DNA from 2 places in the Allobosea sp. 05L423 genome. Region 2 is predicted to be linked to the other one. Evidence: predicted binding sites of a transcription regulator. Region 2 holds the regulator's gene; the other holds the start of a gene.

Region 1 (10,725 bases), on a different contig from region 2:
CGGCGCGAGCTGGAGCGTTGTCCAGCTGAACGGCAAGCCGGTTTACGAGCGCCGGGCGACGCTGATCATCGACAAGAACCTCCGCGGCACCGGCTTTGGTGGCTGCAACACCTTTTCGGCCTCGGCCTACCCGCTGCGCCAGCAGGGCCTCGCCGTGGGGCCGATCGCGCTTACCAAGCGTGATTGCGACAAGGGACTGCTCGAGTTTGAGCGCACCTTCCTCACCGCACTGCGCGGTGCGCGCAACTGGGACATCGTCAATGGCCGCCTCGTCCTCAAGGGCGCGGCCGGCGAGGTAACCCTCAGCCGCTCGCTCTGACGCCTGCTTCTCCCCTCGGGGGAGAAGGTGTCTGCGCAGCAGATGGATGAGGAAAGGGCCGCGCAAGCGGCCCTTTCTTGTATCAGTGAGGCGGGTCGGCCCTCATCCGACGCCGTTTCGCCGTGCCACCTTCTCCCCGAGGGGAGAAGGGAAGCGCCCTTCGACGTCAGGCAGCCGGCGTTTTTTCCGTCGGCGTCGGGGTGAAGGTGCCGTCGACATTCGGCTCCATCGTGACGATGGCGTCGTGCATGGCGCGCAACGTCGCGCGATGGCCGATCGAGACGATACGGGCCTCGGGAAGTTCCCGGTCGATCGTGGCGTAAATCTCGCCCTCCAGCTTCTCGTCGAGCGAGGCGGTGGCCTCGTCGAGGAAGAGCCAGTCCGGCTTGCTCAGCAGCGCACGCGCGACAGCCAGCCGCTGCTGCTCGCCGCCCGAGAGACGCTGCCCCCAGAGATCGACCTCGTCGAGCTTGTCGGCGAGATGGCCGAGCTTGACCTTCTCCATCGCGGCGCGGATCGCGGCGTCGTCATAGGCGCCTTCCTTGGCCGGATAGGCCAGCGCGGCTCGCAGCGAGCCTTGCGGCAGATAAGGGCGCTGCGGCAGCAGCATGATATCCGCTTCGGGCGGAATCCCGACCTTGCCGTCGCCGAAGGGCCAGATGCCGGCGATGGCGCGGAACAGCGTCGACTTGCCGGAGCCGGACGGGCCGATCAGCAGGGTTGAGCGCGCCTTGCCGAAATCGAGCGAGCCGAGCTTCACGATCGGCTTGCCGTTCGGCAGCAGCAGCGTGGCGTTGCGGATATGCAGGCCCTGGTCGCGCGAGGTCTCGCGGCTGAGAGCCTCCTCGCTGATCGGCCCGTGCTGCGCGTCGGCGATCGCTGACGCAAACGAGGTCAGGCGGTTGATCGAAGCGAGGTAGGAGGCGATCGAGGAGTAGCTGTTGATGATGAAGGAGAGCGCGGTCTGCACTCGGTCGAAGGCGCCGGCCACCTGCATCATGATGCCGAGCGTGATCGTGCCCGCGAAGTAGTAGGGCGCCAGGATGATGTAGGGCAGAACGACGCTAAGCTGGTTGTAGGACAGGGTGAAGCTGGTCAGCTTCAGCCGGCGCCAGACCAGCCGGTAGAAGTTCTCGACGATGTCGCCGAAGCGGCGGGCGAGGTGAGCGCGCTCCGTCGGCTCGCCGACCATCAGCGCGATCTGTTCGGAATATTCGCGCAGGCGGGCCAGGGAGAAGCGGAAATTCGCCTCCCGCTTCTCCTGCTCGAATTCGAGCCGGATCAGCGGGCGCCCGATCAGGTGCGTCAGCCAAGTCGCCGCGACCGCGTAGAAGAACGCGACCCAGAAGATATAGCCGGGAACGGCGATCGAGGTGCCGGGCAGGTTGAAGGCGACCGGGATGTTCCAGAGGATGATCGAGAACGAGACCAGCGTCGAAACCTGCGAGAGCAGGGGCAGCGCGAAGTTGTAGGTCTGGTTGACGAAGGCGCGCGTGTCTTCGGCGATACGCTGGTCGGGGTTGTCGACGCTGCCGGCAAGCGCGATCCGGTAATGCGTCGCGTGATCGAGCCAGTGTTGCGTGTACTCGTTCGCCATGAACTGCCGCCAGCGGATCAGGATGGTGTAGTTGGCGAAGAGCTCGATGAGGTTCGAAATGACCCAGAGCAGGGCCCAGACGCAGAAGACGTAGAAGAGCTGATACCAGAATGCCGCCGCATCCTTGTTCTGCAGCGCGTCATACATGTCGCGGTTGAAGAAGGAGAGGCGCAGCGTGATGCCGACCTGGGTCTGGTTCAACACGATCAGAAAGACGAACAGCGAGACCGCAAGCGTGCCGAGCCGGATCCGGAACGGACCGATCGGCCAGAGATTGGCCGTGGTGACCTCCTGCGATTCGAAATAGGGTGAGGCGATCCGGGCGATGCGCGCGATCACCGGCACGAAGGAGATCGCGTAGATCAGGATGCCGAAGACGCCGACGGTGGTCGGCAGGCTGGACGGCACCGCGGGAACCTGCAGCTCTGGTGGCCACCAGTCGATCTGCGCCAGCACGGCTGCCGCACCGAACAGCACATATTCGATGGCGAACACGCCGGAGAAGATGCGCAGGAAGAACGGCAGGGTCGGCGAGCGGAAGGTTACCACCGCCAGCAGCAGGCCGACGACGCCCATGCCGATCAGCCCGGCCGATCCGGTCTGTTGGCCGGCGACCAGCGTGACGGCCGCCAGCAGGGCGACGAAGATGCTCAACAGACGCATGGGCAGGGATCCTGGCGGGAAACGGTGGGCTCCACGATTCGGACCATGTCGCAGCGGATGGGGCCTTTCAATGGCGATGCGCCCGAATGAGCAAATTGTCATCTGGCGGACAGGCGCCTGCGAGGCCGGAATCCGCGCCGGAGCCGCAAAGCAAAACGCCCCGGAGCGAGCTCGGCTCGTCCGGGGCGGAAGGCAAGTCTAGCGGAGCCGTAGCCCGCTGGTCGCGAGCGTCACTCGGCGGCGACGATCTTGCCAGCGTCCCACTTGTACATCGAGAAGCTCGGCGAGCTCAGGTCGCCGGTCTTGCCGTAGGTCAGCGTGCCGATCGCGGTCTTGACCGGCATGCCGGACTGCAGCGCCTTGGCGGCGCCGGTCGCGTCGCCGGCCTTGCCGGCCTTCTCGATGGCGGCCTTGAGCACCTCGACCGCGGCATAGGCGTTGAGCGTGAAGGCCTCCGGAGGAATGCCCTTCTCCTTCAGCGCGGCGACGGCCTGGGCAGAATCCGGGTTCTTCAGCGCGTCGGTGGCGTTGGTGAAGAGGGTGCCGGTGGCATGATCGCCGCCGATCGCCGCGAACTCGGTGTTGGAGAGGCCCTCACCGCCGATGATCGTCGCCTTGACGCCGGCATCGGCGAGCTGGCGCGAGAGCAACCCGCCCTCGGGGTGGTAGCCGCCGAAATAGATCACATCGACGTTGGCGGCCTTGAGGCGCGTCACGACGGCCGAGAGGTCCTTGTCGCCGGGGTTGACCGTCAGCGCGACGACCTCCTTGAGCCCACCGGCATTGATGCCCTTCTGGAAGGCATCGGCGAGGCCCTTGCCGTAGGTACCCTTGTCGTGGACGATCGCGATCTTCTTGTCCTTCAGGTTCTTCAGGACATAAGCGGCGGCGATGTCCGCCTGCTGGTCGTCGCGGCCGCAGGTGCGGAAGACGTTGCTCAAGCCGCGCGTCGTCAACGCCGGCGAGGTTGCGGTCGGCGTCACCATCAGCACGCCGCTCTCGGAGAGCACGTCGGAAACCGCCATGGCGACGCCCGAGGTCACCGGGCCGACCACGAACTTGACCTTCTCGCCGACGAGGAGGTTGGCGGACGAGACGCCCTGCTTCGGATCGCCGGCATCGTCGGCGAGCTTCAGCACGAGCTTCTCGCCGAGCACGCCGCCATTCTTGTTGATGACGTCGACGGCGGTCTGGGCGCCGTTCTTGACCTGGTCGCCATAGGCAGCGACGGGGCCGGTCAGCGGCGCGACGAGGCCGATGGTGATGTCGGCCTGAGCGGCCTGTGCCGACAGGAACAGCGTGGCGGCCAACGCAGCGCCCGAGAGGAAATAGGATTTTTTCATCTGCATCTCCCTACGACATGCAATTTATGCGCGCGACCCTGCCGAGGATCGCCTGTCGCCTGTATAGGCCAGGGCCGGTCCGAGGGACACTGCCTGCATTTTCATCAGCGATCGCGACAAACGCATGGCAATGCGACGGCCGGCCTCGCCGGGAGCAGGGTCGCTGGTTTGGAATTCGCTCAGCCGCTCTTCGCCTTGCGCTGAGCTTCCAGCTCCTCGGTGACGGCGATGACGTCAAGATAATCCTCATGACGCGCCAGCGCATAGCGCGAGACATGGCCATCGGTGAAGGTTTTCCAGACGTCCGGAGCGGCCTCCCTCATCGCGTTCATGGCTGCGACGAAATCGTCCTTCAGCCCCTGGGGCAGGTTGGCGCGGGTCGAGAACGGGCTGGTGGGGATCAGGGGCGATGTCCAGAGCACGCGGGTCGAACCGGCCGGGATCATGCCGCGCTGGGCGAGGCGCTGGGCGACGCCGGACTCGGTATTGACCTGATAGGTCGCGACGACGTCGAACTGCCCGCGCACCAGCGCCAGCACGGAGTTGTCGTGCCCGCCGGAAAAGACGGTGCCGCTGAAATAGGCCTTCGGGTCGATGCCTTGCTTGCGCAGGAAATAAGCGGGGAAAGCGTATCCGGAGGTCGAGTTCGGATCGGCGAAGGCCAGAACCTTGCCCTTGAGATCGGCAAGGTTCTGATAGGCGCTGTCCGCCCGCACCAGCAGCACCGAATAGTAGCCTTCCTGGCCTTGGTTATCGACGTCGCGCAGCAGCGGCTGGAGCTTTTCGCCCAGCACACGGCGCCCGAGCGCGTAGACGGCCGGTCCGAAGCGGGCGAAGTCGACCTGGTCGGCACGCATCGCCTCGACGAGGCCGGCATAGTCCGAAACCCTGAAGAACCGGACGGGCACGCCGAGGCGCTGCGACAGGTAGTCGACCATCGGCTGGGTGCGGGCGATGGCACCGGTTTCGTTCTCGGCGGAAGAGACGCCGAAGCGCAACTCCTTGATGCTCTGTCGCCAGTCCGGCGCCCGCGCGAAAGCGGGGACGGCGCTCGTGGCGGCAAGGCCGGCGAGGACTGAGCGGCGTGTCGGCATGATGCTTCCCAGGATACGACGAATGCGTTGAGCGGTCCTGGATGCATGCGGGGGGCGACGGCTGGATGGCGGGGGGATGACAGTGCCGTGAAACGAAGAAAGGCCCGGCTTGCGCCGGGCCTTCCATGATTGCCTTGGGAGGCTGGATCAGAAGTCCATGCCGCCCCCGAAACCGGGCCTGCCCGGTTTCGGCATTCAGACGCTTTGGGCGTCCGGACTTCCTCAGAAGTCCATGCCGCCCATGCCGCCGCCGCCCATCGGGGGCATCGGCGAGTCCTTCTTCGGCAGCTCGGCGATCATCGCCTCGGTGGTGATCAGCAGGCCCGCGATCGAAGCCGCGTCCTGGATCGCCGTGCGCACGACCTTGGTCGGGTCGATGATTCCGGCCTTGACCAGATCGCCGTACTCGCCGGTCTGGGCGTTGTAGCCCCAGGCGTAGTCCTTCGACTCGAGCAGCTTGCCGATCACGACCGCGCCGTCATCGCCGGCGTTGTCGACAATCTGGCGGGCCGGAGCGGCGATCGCCTTGCGGACGATCTCGACACCGGTCTTCTGGTCGTCGTTCTGGGTCTTGATCGACTTGACCGAGTTCAGAGCGCGCAGCAGGGCGACGCCGCCGCCCGGCAGGATGCCTTCTTCCACCGCGGCGCGGGTGGCGTTCAGGGCATCGTCAACGCGGTCCTTCTTCTCCTTGACCTCGACCTCGGTCGCGCCGCCGACGCGGATCACCGCGACGCCGCCAGCGAGCTTGGCCAGGCGCTCCTGGAGCTTCTCGCGGTCGTAGTCCGAGGTGGTCTCCTCGATCTGGGCCTTGATCTGACCGACGCGGGCTTCGATGTCCTTCTTCTTGCCGGCGCCGTCGATGATCGTGGTGTTCTCCTTCTCGATGCGCACCTTCTTGGCGCGGCCGAGCATGTTGAGCGTCACGGTCTCGAGCTTGATGCCGAGGTCTTCCGAGATCATCTGGCCGGCGGTCAGGATCGAGATGTCCTCGAGCATGGCCTTGCGGCGGTCACCGAAGCCCGGAGCCTTGACGGCCGCGACCTTGAGGCCGCCACGGAGCTTGTTGACGACGAGCGTGGCGAGAGCCTCGCCCTCGACGTCCTCGGCGATGATGAGCAGCGGCTTGCCGGTCTGAACGACGGCCTCGAGGATCGGCAGCATCGCCTGCAGCGAGGAGAGCTTCTTCTCGAAGATCAGGACGTAGGGGTCGTCCAGCTCCGCGATCATCTTCTCGGAGTTGGTGATGAAGTAAGGCGATAGATAGCCACGGTCGAACTGCATGCCCTCGACGACGTCGAGCTCGGTCTCGGCGGTCTTGGCTTCCTCGACGGTGATGACGCCCTCGTTGCCGACCTTCTGCATGGCGGTCGAGATCATCTTGCCGACCGACTCGTCGCCGTTCGCCGAGATCGTGCCGACCTGCGCGACTTCCGCGTTCGAGGTGACCTTCTTCGAGTTCTTCTTGAGGTCGGCGACGATGGCCTCGACGGCCAGGTCGATGCCGCGCTTCAGGTCCATCGGGTTCATGCCGGCCGCAACCGACTTGGCGCCCTCGCGGACGATCGCCTGGGCCAGGACCGTGGCGGTCGTGGTGCCGTCGCCGGCATGGTCGTTCTGACGGGACGCGACTTCGCGAACCATCTGGGCGCCCATGTTCTCGAACTTGTCGGCGAGCTCGATCTCCTTGGCGACGGTGACGCCGTCCTTGGTGATGCGCGGAGCGCCGAACGACTTCTCGATCACGACGTTGCGGCCCTTCGGACCGAGCGTGACCTTCACGGCGTTGGCGAGGATGTCCACGCCGCGCAGCATCTTGTCGCGGGCGTCGGAGGAGAACTTGACGTCTTTGGCAGCCATGAGAGCTACTCCTTGAAATGGAAACGGAAGAGAGCGGTCAGGCGGCTATCAGCCGACGACGCCCATGATGTCGGATTCCTTCATGATCAGGAGATCCTGGCCATCGATCTTGACTTCGGTGCCCGACCACTTGCCGAACAGGACGCGGTCGCCCTTCTTGACATCGAGGGCAACGAGCTTGCCGGCTTCGTCACGCGCGCCGGGACCGACGGCGATGACCTCGCCCTCCTGGGGCTTTTCCTTGGCGGTCTCGGGAATGATGATGCCACCCTTGGTCTTCTCTTCGCCATCCAGGCGGCGGACCACGACGCGGTCATGCAAAGGACGGAACTTCATGGTTCTGTCTTCCTCTCGGTCTTATTCGGTTCGGGCGCCGCTGAATGGCTCCCGGGGGAGGCTGTTAGCAGTCAACGAAGGAGAGTGCTAACAGATGGCCGGGAGATAGGCTCGGGGTCCCGGAGAGTCAAGGAAGCCTGCGACAACAAAGTGAACGCCGCCGGGTGCGGCATCGCAGCCCTTAGCCTTTCGGCTGCCGCACGCGCTAGAACACGCTAAGATGGCTGAATGACGACACTCGCGCCCCCGCCCGCGCCCGATCCGCGCCTCGACGACATCGCGCGTTCCTGCGTGGCGCTACACGTCCGGATGACGGCCCGGGCCGTCACCCGTGCCTATGACGAGGCGATGCGGCCGAGCGGCCTCAAGATCACCCAGTTTGTCCTGCTTTCGGCGCTGAGCACCGGGCAATGGAAGTCGATCACCGAGCTGGCCGAGCGTTTCGCGCTGGAGCGAACTTCGCTGACCCGCAATCTCCAGCTTCTCGCTGCTGAGGGCATGGTCGAGCCGGTCGAGTGCCGGGGCCGAGCCGCGGTCTATGCGGTGACGCAGAAGGGCAGGGCTGCGATCGAGGCCGCCATTCCGTACTGGCGGGCGGCGCAGGACAGGATCGAAGGCGGCTTCGGCGAGGAGCGCTGGCGCGAGACCCGCGACGGGCTGAGGGCGCTGCGCCGCGCGGCGCGGGACGTTCTGTGAACGCGGTGTCCAATCAACTCCGGTTGACGAGCCAGCCGTCCTCTCTCTAACGTGCAGATACACGATTTGAGAGGGCGCCATGGATCGGACGTTTGGAGTGGTGTCCCGCGAGGTGCTGGTCGCGGGCGACGGCTTGAGCTTCCTGCGGGGCATCATCGACGGCGCTCACCCGGCTCCGCCTTTCGCCGGGACCATGGATTTCGATCTGGTGGAGGCGGATGAAGGGCGCGTCGTCTTCGTCGGGCGCCCGTCACCCCGCTTCTTCAATCCGCTCGGCACGATTCATGGCGGCTGGACCGCCACGATCCTCGACTCCGCCATGGCCTGCGCCGCCCATTCAACGCTCAAGCCGGGCGAGGGCTACACCACGCTCGAGATGAAGCTGAACTATGTCCGGCCGGTCATGCCGGACTCGGGCACGGTGCGCTGCGAAGGCAAGCTGATCCATCGCGGCGGCTCCGTCATCACGACGGAAGGCAATCTGCGCGACGAACGTGGCAAGCTGCTCGCGCACGGCACCGAAACCTGCCTGGTGTTTCCCGCCAAGCCTAGCGCCGGCTGACCGCCCCGGCGCCGGCCACGATCAGCAGCGCACCGAGATAGGTCGTATAGAGCGGCATCTCACCGAAGAGGAAGAAGCCGAGCAGGCTGGCCCAGATCAGAGCGGTGTACTCGATTGCCGCCAGCCGGGACGCGGCCGCCATGGCATAGGCCGAGGTGAGCGTGAGATGACCCGCGACGCCAAGCGCTCCCGCGAAGAGATAGATCGCCAGATCCGCCAGCGTCATCGGCACGAAGGCGAGGGCCGCCGGGACGGCTAGGCACAGCGCCGGCCCGACATTCTGGAAGGCGACGATGACGGTGGGATGCTCTCTGACCGCGATGCGTCGCAGCAGGATCAGGTTGAAGGCGTAGCTGACCGCTGAGAACAGCGCGGCGGCGACGCCGAGGCTGGCGCCGCTGACATGCCCCTGCAGCCGCGGCCAAACCATGACCAGCATGCCGGCAAGGCCGAAGGCGAGCGCCTGCAGCACGCGCCGGTCGATCGTCTCCTTCAGCAGCAGGCCGCCGAGAACCGCGACGAAGACCGGCGCCAGGAAGGACAATGTCAGCGCTTCGGCGAGCGGCAGCACGGAGACCGAATAGAAAAAGCTGCCTGCCGTCATCACGACGAGCGGGACGCGCGCGACATTGCCGATGATGCTGTCTCGCGTCGGGCGGGCCGGGCGGGCGAGCGCGAGAACGGCGAGCGCGCAGAGGCCGCCCATCAGGAAGCGCATGAACAGCGCCACGATGAAGGGGTGGTGCTGCATCTGGCCCTTGATCACCGCATCCATGGCGGTGAGCAGGGCGATGCCGAGCGCGGCGCGCAGAGCAATCGACCGATTCATGCTGTCAGGCCGCGTCCATGGCTGTCCGGGAGGGGCGCCCATGGAGAGCACGGGCCGGGACCTCGTCTAAGGCCGATCCCGGAGCGCGCCTAGGGGAGGGGCGCACAGGCCCCCAATGCTGTCATTGCAGGGGTCGATTGCCGAGACATTGCCATGCCGGCCGCTCCCGGCGTGGGACAATCGCATCGGCAGCGGCACGCCTTGCAGAGCCGGGCTTGCGACCTGGCTGCGAATCGCACGAGGTGCCGCAAAGGCGTCAGGCTCACGACGAGATGACCGAGAGGCGATGACCGTTCTTCTGCCCTTCATTGTCAATGCCGGGCTGAACTTCGTCCTCGGGCTGCTCATCGCCCTGTTCCTGGGGCCCGAGGCGTTCGGGCTCTTTGCCATCGGTGCCGCGATCGTCGTGTTGGTCAACACGGCGCTGCTCGACTGGCTGAAGCTCTCGGTCGTCCGCTTCTATTCGGCGCAAAGCCGGGAGCGCGATCCCGGCATCCGCGCGACGCTCAATCTGCTCTTCGCTGGTATTGGCCTTTCCCTTTGCGCGCTCCTGACGGCGGCGCTGCTCGCCGGCATCGATACGGGGCTGCCGATGACGCTGCTCGCGGTGGCCGTCGCCGGCGGCGTCGGCGCCGGCTGGTTCGACTATCACGGGGCGGTCGCCCGCTCGCGCTTCCTCGACGCCGCCTATGCCCGGCTCGTCCTCGTCAGGAGTGGCATTGCCCTCGCGTTGATGGTCGGGGCTGCATGGTGGCTGCGCGATCCGGCCATCGTCCTGCTCGGCGGGCTGGCCAGCACCGTCGTCTCGGTGCTCGCTGTGCGCGGCAGGCTGGCGGATGCGGGGTCGGGCCTTGCCGCCGCGCGCGCCGATCTTGCCCGCAGCTTCGCCCGCTATGCGCTGCCGCTGGTGGCCGGCAACGCCGTCTATTCACTGATCCCGCTGCTCAATCGCGCCATTCTGGCGGACCGCTTCGGCTTCGCGGAGGCCGGCTATTTCTCGCTTGCCTCCGATATCGGCCTCAGGCTCTTTCCGGTGCTGGCCTCGATGCTGGAGATATTGCTGCTGCGCGAGGTCATCCGCCTCGATGAGGCGCGAGGCCGCCTCGCCGCACAGAAGCGCATCGCGCGCAACATGGTGACGGTGCTAGCCCTCGTGCTGCCCGTCGCGCTGGGCTTCTGGCTGACACTGCCGGCCTTCGAACGCCTCTTCGTGCCGGCGAGCTTCAGGGGCCATTTCGCCAGCTATATGGCCGTGCTGCTGCCCGGCTTCGCCGCGATCGCACTGTTCCAGGCGGCGATCTACCCGGTCTTCCTGCTGGCCAGGCGTACCCTCGTCGCCACCTTTGCGGCTCTGGCGGGCCTGGTTGTCAACCTTGCCATCATCTTCGCGCTGCCAGGGGCATTCGCGTCGGAAACGATCGCCGTC
Region 2 (10,725 bases):
GGCGGTGTCCGCGACTTCCTTGATCGAGGCGGTGAAGAAGCCGACCTCGCCGGGGCCGAGTTGCTTCACTTCCAGCATCTTGGGCTTGAACACGCCGACGCGGTCGACGCCATAGGAGGCGTTGGCGCGCATCATGCGGATGGTCATGCCCTTCTTCAGCACGCCGTCGATGATGCGCACGAGCACGACGACGCCGAGATAGGCATCGTACCAGCTGTCGACCAGCATCGCCTTGAGCGGCGCCTCGGGATCGCCCTTCGGGGCCGGCAGCTTCTCGACGATGGCTTCCAGCACGCCCTCGATGTTGAGGCCCGTCTTGGCCGAGATCGGCACCGCGTCGGAGGCATCGAGCCCGATCACGTCCTCGATCTGCTCCTTGATCCGCTCGGGATCGGCAGCCGGCAGGTCGATCTTGTTGAGGACGGTGACGATCTCATGGCCGGCGTCGAGCGCCTGATAGACATTGGCGAGCGTCTGCGCCTCGACGCCCTGCGACGCATCGACGACCAGGAGCGAGCCCTCGCAGGCAGCCAGCGAGCGCGAGACCTCATAAGCGAAGTCGACGTGGCCGGGAGTGTCCATCAGGTTGAGGACGTAATCCTTGCCGTCCTTCGCCCGGTAATCCAGCCGCACCGTCTGCGCCTTGATGGTGATGCCGCGCTCCTTCTCGATATCCATCGAGTCGAGAATCTGCTCGCTCATGTCGCGGGCGGCGACCGTGCCGGTCTGCTGGATCAGCCGATCGGCCAGCGTCGACTTGCCGTGGTCGATATGCGCGACGATCGAGAAGTTGCGGATATTGTCGATGGTGCGGGTGCTCATGCGCGCGCCATAGCAGTGAAGCCGCTTGGCGCCAAGCGGCGGGGCTGTTCCAAGGCAGCTCCGGGGTGTTGTTTTTCCCGGAACCTCCGCGTCATTCCGGACAGAGCGAAGCGGAGATCCGGGGTCCACCGTGGAATTCCGGAGCCCGCGATGCCCCCCGGGGCCAAGCCGGGATCGTAGCAGAGGCGTTGTCGCAGGGCGCGCCTAAACGCATCTCTCTTGCAAATTCCAATATATAAGATTTATTCTCCATTCATGGAGTTCGAAAGCGATACCGAAATCGACCGGCGGCTCGGGCAGCGGCTGAAAGCGGCCCGCCAGCGCTATGGCCTGACGCTCGAGGCACTTGCCGAGCGTAGTGCCGTCAGCCGCGCCATGATCTCGCGCGTCGAGCGCGGCGAATCGAGCCCGACGGCCGCGCTGCTCGTCCGGCTCGGCTCGGGGCTCGGCCTCTCGCTCTCGGCGCTGCTGGAAGAGGATGCAGGAAGCGGGCCGCTCATCCGCCGCGGCGCCCAGCCGGTCTGGCGCGATCCGGCAAGCGGCTACCTGCGCCGCAATGTCTCACCGCGCGGAACGGGCTCGGGCTTCGAGATCGTCGAGGTCGAGTTGCCGGCCGGAGCCGAGGTCCGCCTCGACAACGCGACCGGCACCCCGGCACTGGATCAGCAGGTCTGGGTGCTGCAGGGCCGGCTCGACCTGACGGTCGAAGGGATCCGCCACGAACTCGCCGAGGGCGACTGCCTGCAGATGCATCTGCGCGGCGCGATCATCTACCGCAATCCGGGCAGCGAACCCGTTCGCTACGCCGTCATCCTCGCCGCCAGAAGCGGCACCTATCCAGGACATATCGCATGAACGCGACCACGCTCACCGTCGCCATCGAGACGCTCGATGCCGAAGCAACTGAGGCCGCCATCCCCGCGCTCACCGATATCCTGCGCGACTGCGTCGCCAATGGCGCCTCCGTCGGCTTCATGGATTGGAACACTTCGGCCGACTATGAGCGCTTCTGGCGCGATGCCGCGGCCAGCGTCGCAAGCGGGCAGGTTATTCTGCTGGCCGCGCGGAATGACGACGGCATCGTCGGCACGGCGCAGTTGCATCTGATCGGCAAACCGAACCAGCCGCACCGGGCCGAGATCGCCAAGGTGCTGGTGCATTCGCGCGCCCGCCGTCAAGGCATCGGCGAGGCGCTGATGCAGCGCGCCGAGGCCATCGCGCGGGAAAAAGGCCGCGACCTCCTCGTGCTCGACACCGACGAACACGGCGCGGCGCGCAGGCTCTACAACCGCCTCGGCTGGACGGAGGCCGGCACGATCCCGCGCTTTGCGCTGATGCCCGGCGGGGCCGACTGCGGATCGACCTTCTTCTACAAGGATCTGCGCTGACGGAGCGCCCCTGCCGTCAGCTCTTGCGCACCCTGCGCAGCATGACGGTCGGACCCGCCTGCTTGCCCGTACTGCAGGAGACCTCGGCGATATCCGCGAATTGGCCGGCTTTGAACGTGCAATCCCGCGGGTGGCCGAACATGCGTTTGCCGCTGCAGTGAACGACGAAGCTGTTGACCTTTGCGCTTGCGGTGGCGCCGATCTGGGAGCCGCTGCCTGTCAGCATGCATTCGGCATAGCCCACGCGGATCATTTCCCTCAGCATCACCTCCTGGCCGACAACATCGATGGCCAGGCCGAGATGACCTTCGCGCTCGGCGAGGAGAACCCAGTCGCCCTTGAGATCCGAAAGGACGGGTGCCGCTGCGAGAGGCCCGATCACGGCGGAAACGACCCCGCAGACTGCGATGCCGCGGCACGCCATTCGCATGGATCTGCCTCGCATCATCCCCTCCAGTGCTCGACCGGCGCGAAGACCGCGCGCGACGGTGAATTCCTCTCGAAGCCTTTGCGGCGGTCGGCGACGCGCTCCTCCGCAATCCCCGCGATGCTGCGAAACAGAAACAACCCGGCCCCGACGGCCGCAGCCGGCACGAGGCCGGCGGACCCGAGATATGGCAGGGCGCCGACAGCGAGGTCGCCGAGAGATTTCGCCACATCACCAGCTCCGGACGCCGGCGTGAACATGGTTTTGAAGATGCCTTCGACCGCCTGGCCGACACCGGGCATCGCTCCCAGACCACCGAGGATACCGGCAGCGCCGACGCCGATGGCGGCCTTGCGGTTATTGTCGGCGGCCACGATTGCAGGCACGCCGTCGTCATACAGGTCTCCCGGCGTCGCCTGCGCGCGCGCCGGCGCGACAGGCATCGGCAACCCGCCCGCCAGAGCGAGCAAGGTCGCATCGTCGGGCTGTCCTGTCGCCGACAGGCCGTTCTGCACCTGGAAGGCGAAGAGGGCGCCGGAGGTGATTGGACCGAAGAGGCCGTCGATCTTGCCCACCGGATAGCCCAGGCGGGCCAGATGCTCCTGCACGCGTTCCATCTCGGTCCACCCGCGCGTGACCGAGGGCGAGAGCGTCGTTGCGACGGCTCCAGGCATGCGTAGCCGCGCGGCCCAGGCCCCGTAGGCTGTTTCCAGCCGCGTGTCGTAGCGGTTCGCAGCGTAGCCCTTGCCGTTGTAGCGATACGCGAAACCCGCCCAGTCGCGGCTCCGCAAGGCCTGCATCATCGCTGGATTCGCCGCGATGAAGTGCAGCATCGCCTCGATCTGCGCGGTCGCGCCCGTCGCCATGCTCGCGACCATATCGGTGGCCGATGCATAGCCCAGCGCAACCGCGTTGAAGCCCATGATCTGACCAAGCCCCCAGGAGGCGGAGCGATTGGCGAGCTCCTCGTGGATCGCCCGGGCGCGCTGCAGCAAGCCCAGACGGCCCGCACGCCCCTGATCGGCATATTGGGAGGAGCGCTGCCAGCTCGGGATGGCGAGGCCTTCCGCTTCCGCCCGCGCCAGGAGAGACGGCGCGGCCTCGCGCAACAGCCGATGGAAGACATGCTTCTCGAACAGGAAGACTGGCGTGATGCCGTCAGCTTCGAAAGCGCGACCATTGCTCTCGACCTCGACGACGGCGAGAGCCACGGCGGGCTCCAGCCCCTGTGTCTGGGCCAGCCGCGTGATCTCGTTGACGATGTCCTGCGTGAAATCGACCATAGGCTCCCCCCTTCGATCAGAAACGCAGATTCGCGCCTGTGCGGTGTTCATCGACACGCTGGGCGGTGGTCGCCTGCGCATTGCGCCAGAGCATGACGGCAAGCCCGATCAAGACGAGCCAGACCCCGCCCTTGGCCCCCAGAAGGACCGGCAAGATCGTAGGCAGGGGGCTTCCCGCCTCCTGGGCAACGGCTGCAGGCATGACCCAATCCGTCACGGAGGGCGATTGCACGATCTGCGTTGAAGCCGCTTCGGCCCGGGTGGCCAACTGGCCCGTCCTCTCGAAAAGGTCGGTTCGCGCATCGGTCAGTCCCAATATGCCGAACAGGGCGGTCGCGAGCGCCAGCCAGCGACCGCGGTCGGTCAGCGCAATCGTCTCGGAGCCCTCCCGCTTCAGATCCCGCGCCGTCTCGTTGCGCCGCTCCGGCCAGAGTGGCATCGGTTCGCCCCTGCGAAGCTGGAACCAGGTCCGCGCGTCGACGATGCCGGTGGGCGCAATGCCATTGGCCTGCTGGAACGAGAAGACGGCCGTCATCGTCCGCAGCCCGTAGTCGCCGTCGTCCCTCCCGGCCGGATAGCCCTGATCGTTCAGGAGCCCCTGAACGGCCTTGATCTGATCGACGGAATCGGGATTTGCGCCGGGGCGGAGCGGCAAGAATTCAAGGAGGCCTTGCCCGCCATCGATCGCGCCAAGCACCCCGCGCTGCTCATCCTCCAGCGCATCCGTCGTGATCTGATCGTCCGGTACGCCGAGCTGCAAGATATTCGGCAAGAGGCCGCTGGTCGCAACCGGAGCGCGCTCGGTTGGCCAACGATAACCAAGCAGCCGGGATTTCGGATAGCTGGAGACCTTGACGCTGTCCCCCTGATTGCCGCCGAGCACGAACAGGTGCTCATCATCCTCGCGCAGGAAGAAGCCGACATGGCCATAAGAGCTGTTCGCCTCGTTGCGAGAGAGGACGACGATGCAACCTTCGCGTGGCTCTTCGAGCTTCACGCCGAGGTTGAGATAGCTGCGGGCCATCAGCGAGCGGCTCGAGGAGTAGCCGGAAAGCACGAGGCAGGCGCCGGCGAAAGCCGCACACCACGCGTGCTCGTCGCTGCGGACCTGGCCGTGTCCCGACAGGCGGAACATCTCCAAAATCCGCGGTTCCGCTGCTGCGCCCTTGTATTCGGTGATGCCCCGGAGGGTATTCGCGATCAGCCACCACGGAGCCAACATGCGCACCTCACACAACTTATGGTTGCATGATCAATGCATATGCGCCTCCCCGACGCAATGCCGCAGCGGCAACTGCGTTAACGACAGAGGCCCGGCAGTGCACCGGCCACTGCCCGGCGCCTCGTTTCCGCAGCCCTGCAGAAGGCCGCGATCAGCCTTCGGCCTGAGCCTCGCCGCGGATATAGGGCTCGACAGGGCCCTTCAGCGTGATCGTCATCGGGCGGCCGAAGCGATCCTTGGCGTTGCCGGCCGCGACCTTCACCCAGCCTTCGGAGACGCAATATTCCTCGACATTGGTCTTCTCGACGCCCTTGAAACGGATGCCGATGTCGCGCGCCAGCACCTCGGCGTCGTAAAACGGGCTGTCCGGGTTGACGGAGAGGCGGTCGGGAAGCTGGTCTGACATGGGCTTTGGCTCTTGTGGATTCGGGGGCGCTTTCGCGCGGAGATAGCCTCATCCGCGACGGAAGCCAAATTCTTCAAGATGGAAACGCGTCGTCATCCCGGGCGAGCGGCGAAACCGCGCCGATCCGGAAGCCCTGGCGGCGTTCCGGTTTTCTTCGATGGCTTGCGGGCCACGCCCGGAACAACGGCGTACTTCCTCAGACAGATGCTGCGCGTCAGCGTTCGCCGTCGAGCAGGCTGCCGACCACCTTGGCGGTGTAGTCGACCATCGGGACGATGCGGGCATAGTTCAGACGCGTCGGGCCGATGATGCCGACGACGCCGACGATGCGCTGCTCGGCATCGCGGAAGGGGGCCGCCACCATCGAGGAGCCCGACATCGAGAACAGCTTGTTCTCCGAGCCGATGAAGATGCGCACGCCGTCGCCATCCTCCGCTCGCGACAGAAGATCGATCACGTCGGTCTGGGTCTCGAGATCGCCGAAGAGCAGGCGGATGCGCTCGAGGTCCTCCTGCGCCTTCAGGTCCTCGAGCAGGTTCGCCTGGCCGCGGACGATCAGGTGCCGGTCGCTGCTCGGGCCCGACGAAGTGGCGATGCCGTTCTCGACCAGCCGGGCGGTCAGCGCATCGAGCTCGCGCTCCATCTGCGTGCGCTGGGTCGCGATCTCGCCGCGCAATTCGGCGAGCGTCTTGCCGATGATACGCGCGTTGAGGAAGTTCGCGGCCTCGCTCAGCGCCGAAGCCGGCAGGCCGGGCGGCAGCGCCAGCAGGCGGTTCTCGACCGTGCCGTCCTCCGCGACGAGCACGACCAGCGCACGGGCGGGATCGAGCCGGACGAACTCGATGTGCTTGAGCCTTGGATCAGCCTTGGTGGTGACGACGACACCAGCGCCGCGCGACAGGCCGGAGAGCAGCGCCGAGGCCTCGGTCAGCGTCTGGTCGAGGCTGCGGTTGGTTGCGGCAGCCCTGATCTGTGCCTCGATGCGCTTGCGCTCGTCGGAGGTGAGGTTGCCGACCTCCATCATCGCATCGACGAAGAAGCGCAGGCCTCGTTCCGTAGGAAGGCGCCCCGCAGAGGTGTGCGGCGCGTAGATCAGCCCGGCCAGCTCCAGATCGGTCATGACGTTGCGCACCGTCGCCGGCGAGAGCGACATCGGCAGCAGGCGCGCGATGTTGCGCGAGCCGACAGGCTCGCCGGTCGTCAGAAAGCCGTCGACGATCTGGCGGAATATCTCGCGCGAGCGCTGATCGGTCTCGACCAGGCTGCTTATCGTCTCGGGGCGGGGCGTGTGGGCGCTCATGAACCTTTACGGGCGAACCGTTCCTCTGTCCTATTGTCGTCACGCGATGCGCATGGATCAAGGGGTAGAAAGCCCCCCTGCCTTGCCGTACCGGGCGGGAGAGCCTAAAAGCCGCCACTTCTCCGCAAGACAGGATCATTTCATGCGACCCTCCAAACGCGCCGCCGACGAGATGCGCAAGGTCACGCTCGAACGCGGCGTGGTGCGCTATGCCGAGGGCTCCTGCATGGTGACGTTCGGCGAGACCAAGGTGCTCTGCGCCGCCACCGTCGAGGAAAAGGGCCCGCCGTGGCTGCGCGGCACCGGCAAGGGCTGGGTCACCGCCGAGTATTCGATGCTGCCGCGCGCAACGCATGAGCGCACGCGCCGCGAGGTTACCTCCGGCAAACCCTCTGGCCGCACGCAGGAGATCCAGCGACTGGTCGGGCGCTCGCTTCGCGCCGTCGTCGACCTGACCGCGATCGGCGAGCGCCAGATCGTCGTCGACTGCGACGTGCTGCAGGCCGATGGCGGCACCCGGACGGCGTCGATCACCGGCGCCTGGGTGGCGCTGCACGACGCGTTGAAATGGATGGAAGGCCGCGGGCTCCTCAAGGGCACCAACCCGCTGAAGGACCATGTCGCCGCCGTCTCCTGCGGCATCGTCGCCGGCCAGCCGGTGATCGACCTCGACTATGTCGAGGATTCCGGCGCGCAGACCGACGCGAATTTCGTCATCACCGGCACGGGCGGCCTCGTCGAGGTGCAGGGTACGGCGGAAGGCGCGCCGTTCTCGGAGGAGGAGCTGCTTTCGCTGCTCAAGCTCGCCAAGGGCGGCGTTTCCAAGCTGGTCGCCCTCCAGAAGGCGGCTGTGGCCTGACGATGAGCCAGCACCGCCTCCTCACCGGCAAGGTCGTGATCGCGACCCACAACCAGGGCAAGCTGCGCGAGATGCGACAGCTTCTGGCTCCCTACGGCATCGAGCTCGTCTCGGCCGGGGAGCTCGGCCTGCCCGAGCCGGTCGAGGACGGCACCATGTTCTCGGAGAATGCGGCGATCAAGGCGGTCGCCGCGACCAGGGCGAGCGGCCTGCCTGCGCTCTCCGACGACTCGGGCGTCTGCATCGACGCGCTCGACGGTGCACCCGGCCTGTTCTCTGCCAATTGGGCCGGTCCGGGCAAGGATTTCGCCCCCGCGATCGCGCGCGTGCAGATCGAACTGGCCAAGCGCGGCGCCGCCACGCCCGACAAGCGCGGGGCGCATTTCGTTTCGGCGCTGGTGATCGCCTGGCCGGACGGCCATCAGGAGCTGTTCGAGGGCCGCGTCTTCGGCACGATCACTCATGAGGTCCGTGGCGCGGGCGGCTTCGGCTACGACCCGATCTTCCTGCCTGACGGGCACGCGAAGACCTTCGGCGAGATGACAGCGGCCGAGAAGCACGGCATCCCGGCCGATGGCTCCCCCGGCCTGTCCCACCGGGCGCGCGCCTTCCATGTCCTTGCCGCCGCCTGCCTGAGGAAACCGGCATGAGCACCGCGGCCGCCCTTGCGGAGCGGCCCACCGCCCCGCATCCGACAACAGATGCGGGCTTCGCCGTCTATGTGCACTGGCCGTTCTGCCTGGCCAAATGCCCCTATTGCGACTTCAACAGCCATGTCCGGCTGCAACCGCCGGACCAGGCCCGTTACATCGCAGCCTTCCGCCGCGAGATCGCGCATCGCGCCGCGCTGGTGCCCGGCCGCACGGTCTCCTCGATCTTCTTCGGCGGCGGCACGCCCTCGCTCATGGAAGGCCGCACGGTCGGCGCGATCCTCGATGCGATCGGGGAGCACTGGGCAGTCGATCCGAAGTGCGAAGTGACGCTGGAGGCGAACCCGACCAGCGTCGAGGCCGGGCGCTTCCGCGACTTCAGGGCTGCCGGCGTCAACCGCGTCTCGCTCGGCGTGCAGGCGCTGAACGACTCCGATCTCAAGGCGCTCGGCCGCATGCACTCCGCCGAGGAAGCGCTGGCGGCGGTCGCGATCGCGCGGAAATATTTCGAGCGCTATTCCTTCGACCTGATCTACGCCCGTTCGCCGATGCAGACGCCCGCGCTCTGGCGCGCCGAGCTGGAGCTGGCGATCAGCCATGCGGCCGAGCACCTCTCGCTCTACCAGCTCACCATCGAGCCGGGCACGGCCTTCGAGCGGCTGTTCCGGGCCGGCAAGCTCGCGATTCCCGACCATGATGCCGGCGCGGCGCTCTACGAGATCACGCAAGAGGTGACAGCCAAGCACGGCCTGCCGGTCTACGAGATCTCGAACCACGCGCGGCCGGGCGCGGAATGCCGCCACAACCTCGTCTATTGGCACTATGGCGAATATGCCGGCGTCGGCCCCGGCGCCCATGGCAGGCTGGTGACGACGCAGGGCCGCATGGCGCATTCGACCGAGAAGCGACCGGAAATCTGGCTGGAGCGGGTCGAAGCTGAAGGCCACGCCCTGGTCGAGGACGAGCGGCTGAGCGAGGAATCGCAAGGCGACGAATACCTGCTGATGGGGCTGCGGCTGGTCGAAGGCATCGACCCGGCGGTGTTCAAGGCGCTGGCGGGCCGCGAGCTCAACGCCAACCGCGTCGCCAGCCTGATCGACGAGAAGCTCCTGATGCACCGGCATGGCGGCCGGCTCGCGGCGACGCCGGATGGCGCACTGCTGCTCGACGCGCTGGTGGCCGATCTGGCGGCCTGAGTTTCGCCGGCTTTCGCGGCCCCCCCGCCGTCATGCTCGCCCTTGCGGCGAGCATCCATGTCTTGAACACGTCCCTCGACCAGCGAAGACGTGGATGGTCGGAACAAACCCGACCATGACGGAGAGCGTCGGAAAGCCGCTCAGCGCTTGCCCAGCCTCACCCCCGTCTTCGGATCGAAGACGTGGACCTTGTCGGGATCGACGGTGATCCAGAGCCGGCCTTCCTGCGCCGCGACGTCGCCGGTCGCCGCCTGCATCACGAAGGGTTGGCCCGCGAGCTTGCCGTGGAAGAGCTGGGTCGCGCCGAGCTCCTCGATGAACTCGACGTCGAAGGGCAGCGAGCCCGCCTGGCCTTCCGAGGCGATCTCGACATCCTCGGGCCGCAGGCCCACCTCGACCGGCGCCTGCGCCGCCAGATCCTCGCGCAGGTCGCGGACCTCAATGATGGCGTCGCCGAGCGCGACGATGCCGGGGCCGTCGACCAGGCCGGGCAGGATGTTCATCGGCGGCGAGCCGATGAAGGTCGCGACGAACTTGCTGGCCGGCTTGCGGTAGACCTCGGCCGGCACGCCGATCTGTTCGACCTGGCCGGCATTCATCACCACGAGCTTGTCGGAGAGCGTCATCGCCTCGACCTGATCGTGGGTGACGTAGATCGAGGTGACGCCGAGCGCGCGCTGCAGCTTCTTGATCTCGACGCGCATCTGGACGCGCAGCTTGGCATCGAGGTTCGAGAGCGGCTCGTCGAAGAGGAAGACCTGCGGCTTGCGCACGATGGCGCGGCCCATGGCGACGCGCTGGCGCTGGCCGCCGGAAAGCTGCCGCGGCCGGCGCTCGAGGAAGGGCTCGATCGCGAGGATGCGCGCCGCCTCCTTCACGCGCTTGTCGATCTCGTCCTTCGGCGTGCCGCGGTTGCGCAGGCCGTAGGCCATGTTGTCGTAGATGTTCATATGCGGGTAGAGCGCATAGTTCTGGAACACCATCGCGATGTCGCGGTCGGCCGGCTCGATCTGGTTGACGACGCGGCTGCCGATCGCGACTTCGCCCGAGGAGATCGTCTCGAGACCGGCGACCATGCGCAGCAGCGTGGACTTGCCGCAACCGGAGGGGCCGACCAGCACGCAGAAGCCGCCGTCGGGAATGTCGAAGGAAACGCCCTTCACGGCCTCGAC

What was found. Region 2 encodes HrcA, which represses chaperone genes, less so after heat shock. Its sites were predicted from a motif close to GTTAGCACTCNCNNNNNGNGAGTGCTAAC; they were not measured.
Region 1: a site for HrcA is predicted at 7,276-7,304, ahead of groES (co-chaperone GroES). Genes of this name have one in related genera too.

Annotation. Positions count from the first base shown of each region.
Region 1 covers NZ_JBFTOA010000003.1:274,536-285,260, forward strand. Annotated here, with positions in the region: gene AC1DNE_RS09420 (META domain-containing protein) at 1-319, shown strand, start outside; gene AC1DNE_RS09425 (ABC transporter ATP-binding protein/permease) at 486-2,579, opposite strand; gene AC1DNE_RS09430 (branched-chain amino acid ABC transporter substrate-binding protein) at 2,810-3,922, opposite strand; gene phnD (phosphate/phosphite/phosphonate ABC transporter substrate-binding protein) at 4,102-5,016, opposite strand; gene groL (chaperonin GroEL) at 5,239-6,876, opposite strand; gene groES (co-chaperone GroES) at 6,925-7,212, opposite strand; gene AC1DNE_RS09450 (MarR family winged helix-turn-helix transcriptional regulator) at 7,441-7,908, shown strand; gene AC1DNE_RS09455 (PaaI family thioesterase) at 7,988-8,470, shown strand; gene AC1DNE_RS09460 (DMT family transporter) at 8,457-9,299, opposite strand; gene AC1DNE_RS09465 (lipopolysaccharide biosynthesis protein) at 9,586-10,725, shown strand, end outside.
Region 2 covers NZ_JBFTOA010000008.1:72,318-83,042, reverse strand. Annotated here, with positions in the region: gene lepA (translation elongation factor 4) at 1-822, opposite strand, end outside; gene AC1DNE_RS18540 (helix-turn-helix domain-containing protein) at 1,078-1,677, shown strand; gene AC1DNE_RS18535 (GNAT family N-acetyltransferase) at 1,674-2,210, shown strand; gene AC1DNE_RS18530 (hypothetical protein) at 2,227-2,640, opposite strand; gene AC1DNE_RS18525 (N-acetylmuramidase domain-containing protein) at 2,655-3,920, opposite strand; gene AC1DNE_RS18520 (C40 family peptidase) at 3,937-5,142, opposite strand; gene AC1DNE_RS18515 (DUF3297 family protein) at 5,294-5,548, opposite strand; gene hrcA (heat-inducible transcriptional repressor HrcA) at 5,763-6,848, opposite strand; gene rph (ribonuclease PH) at 6,991-7,707, shown strand; gene rdgB (RdgB/HAM1 family non-canonical purine NTP pyrophosphatase) at 7,710-8,357, shown strand; gene hemW (radical SAM family heme chaperone HemW) at 8,354-9,553, shown strand; gene AC1DNE_RS18490 (sn-glycerol-3-phosphate import ATP-binding protein UgpC) at 9,694-10,725, opposite strand, start outside.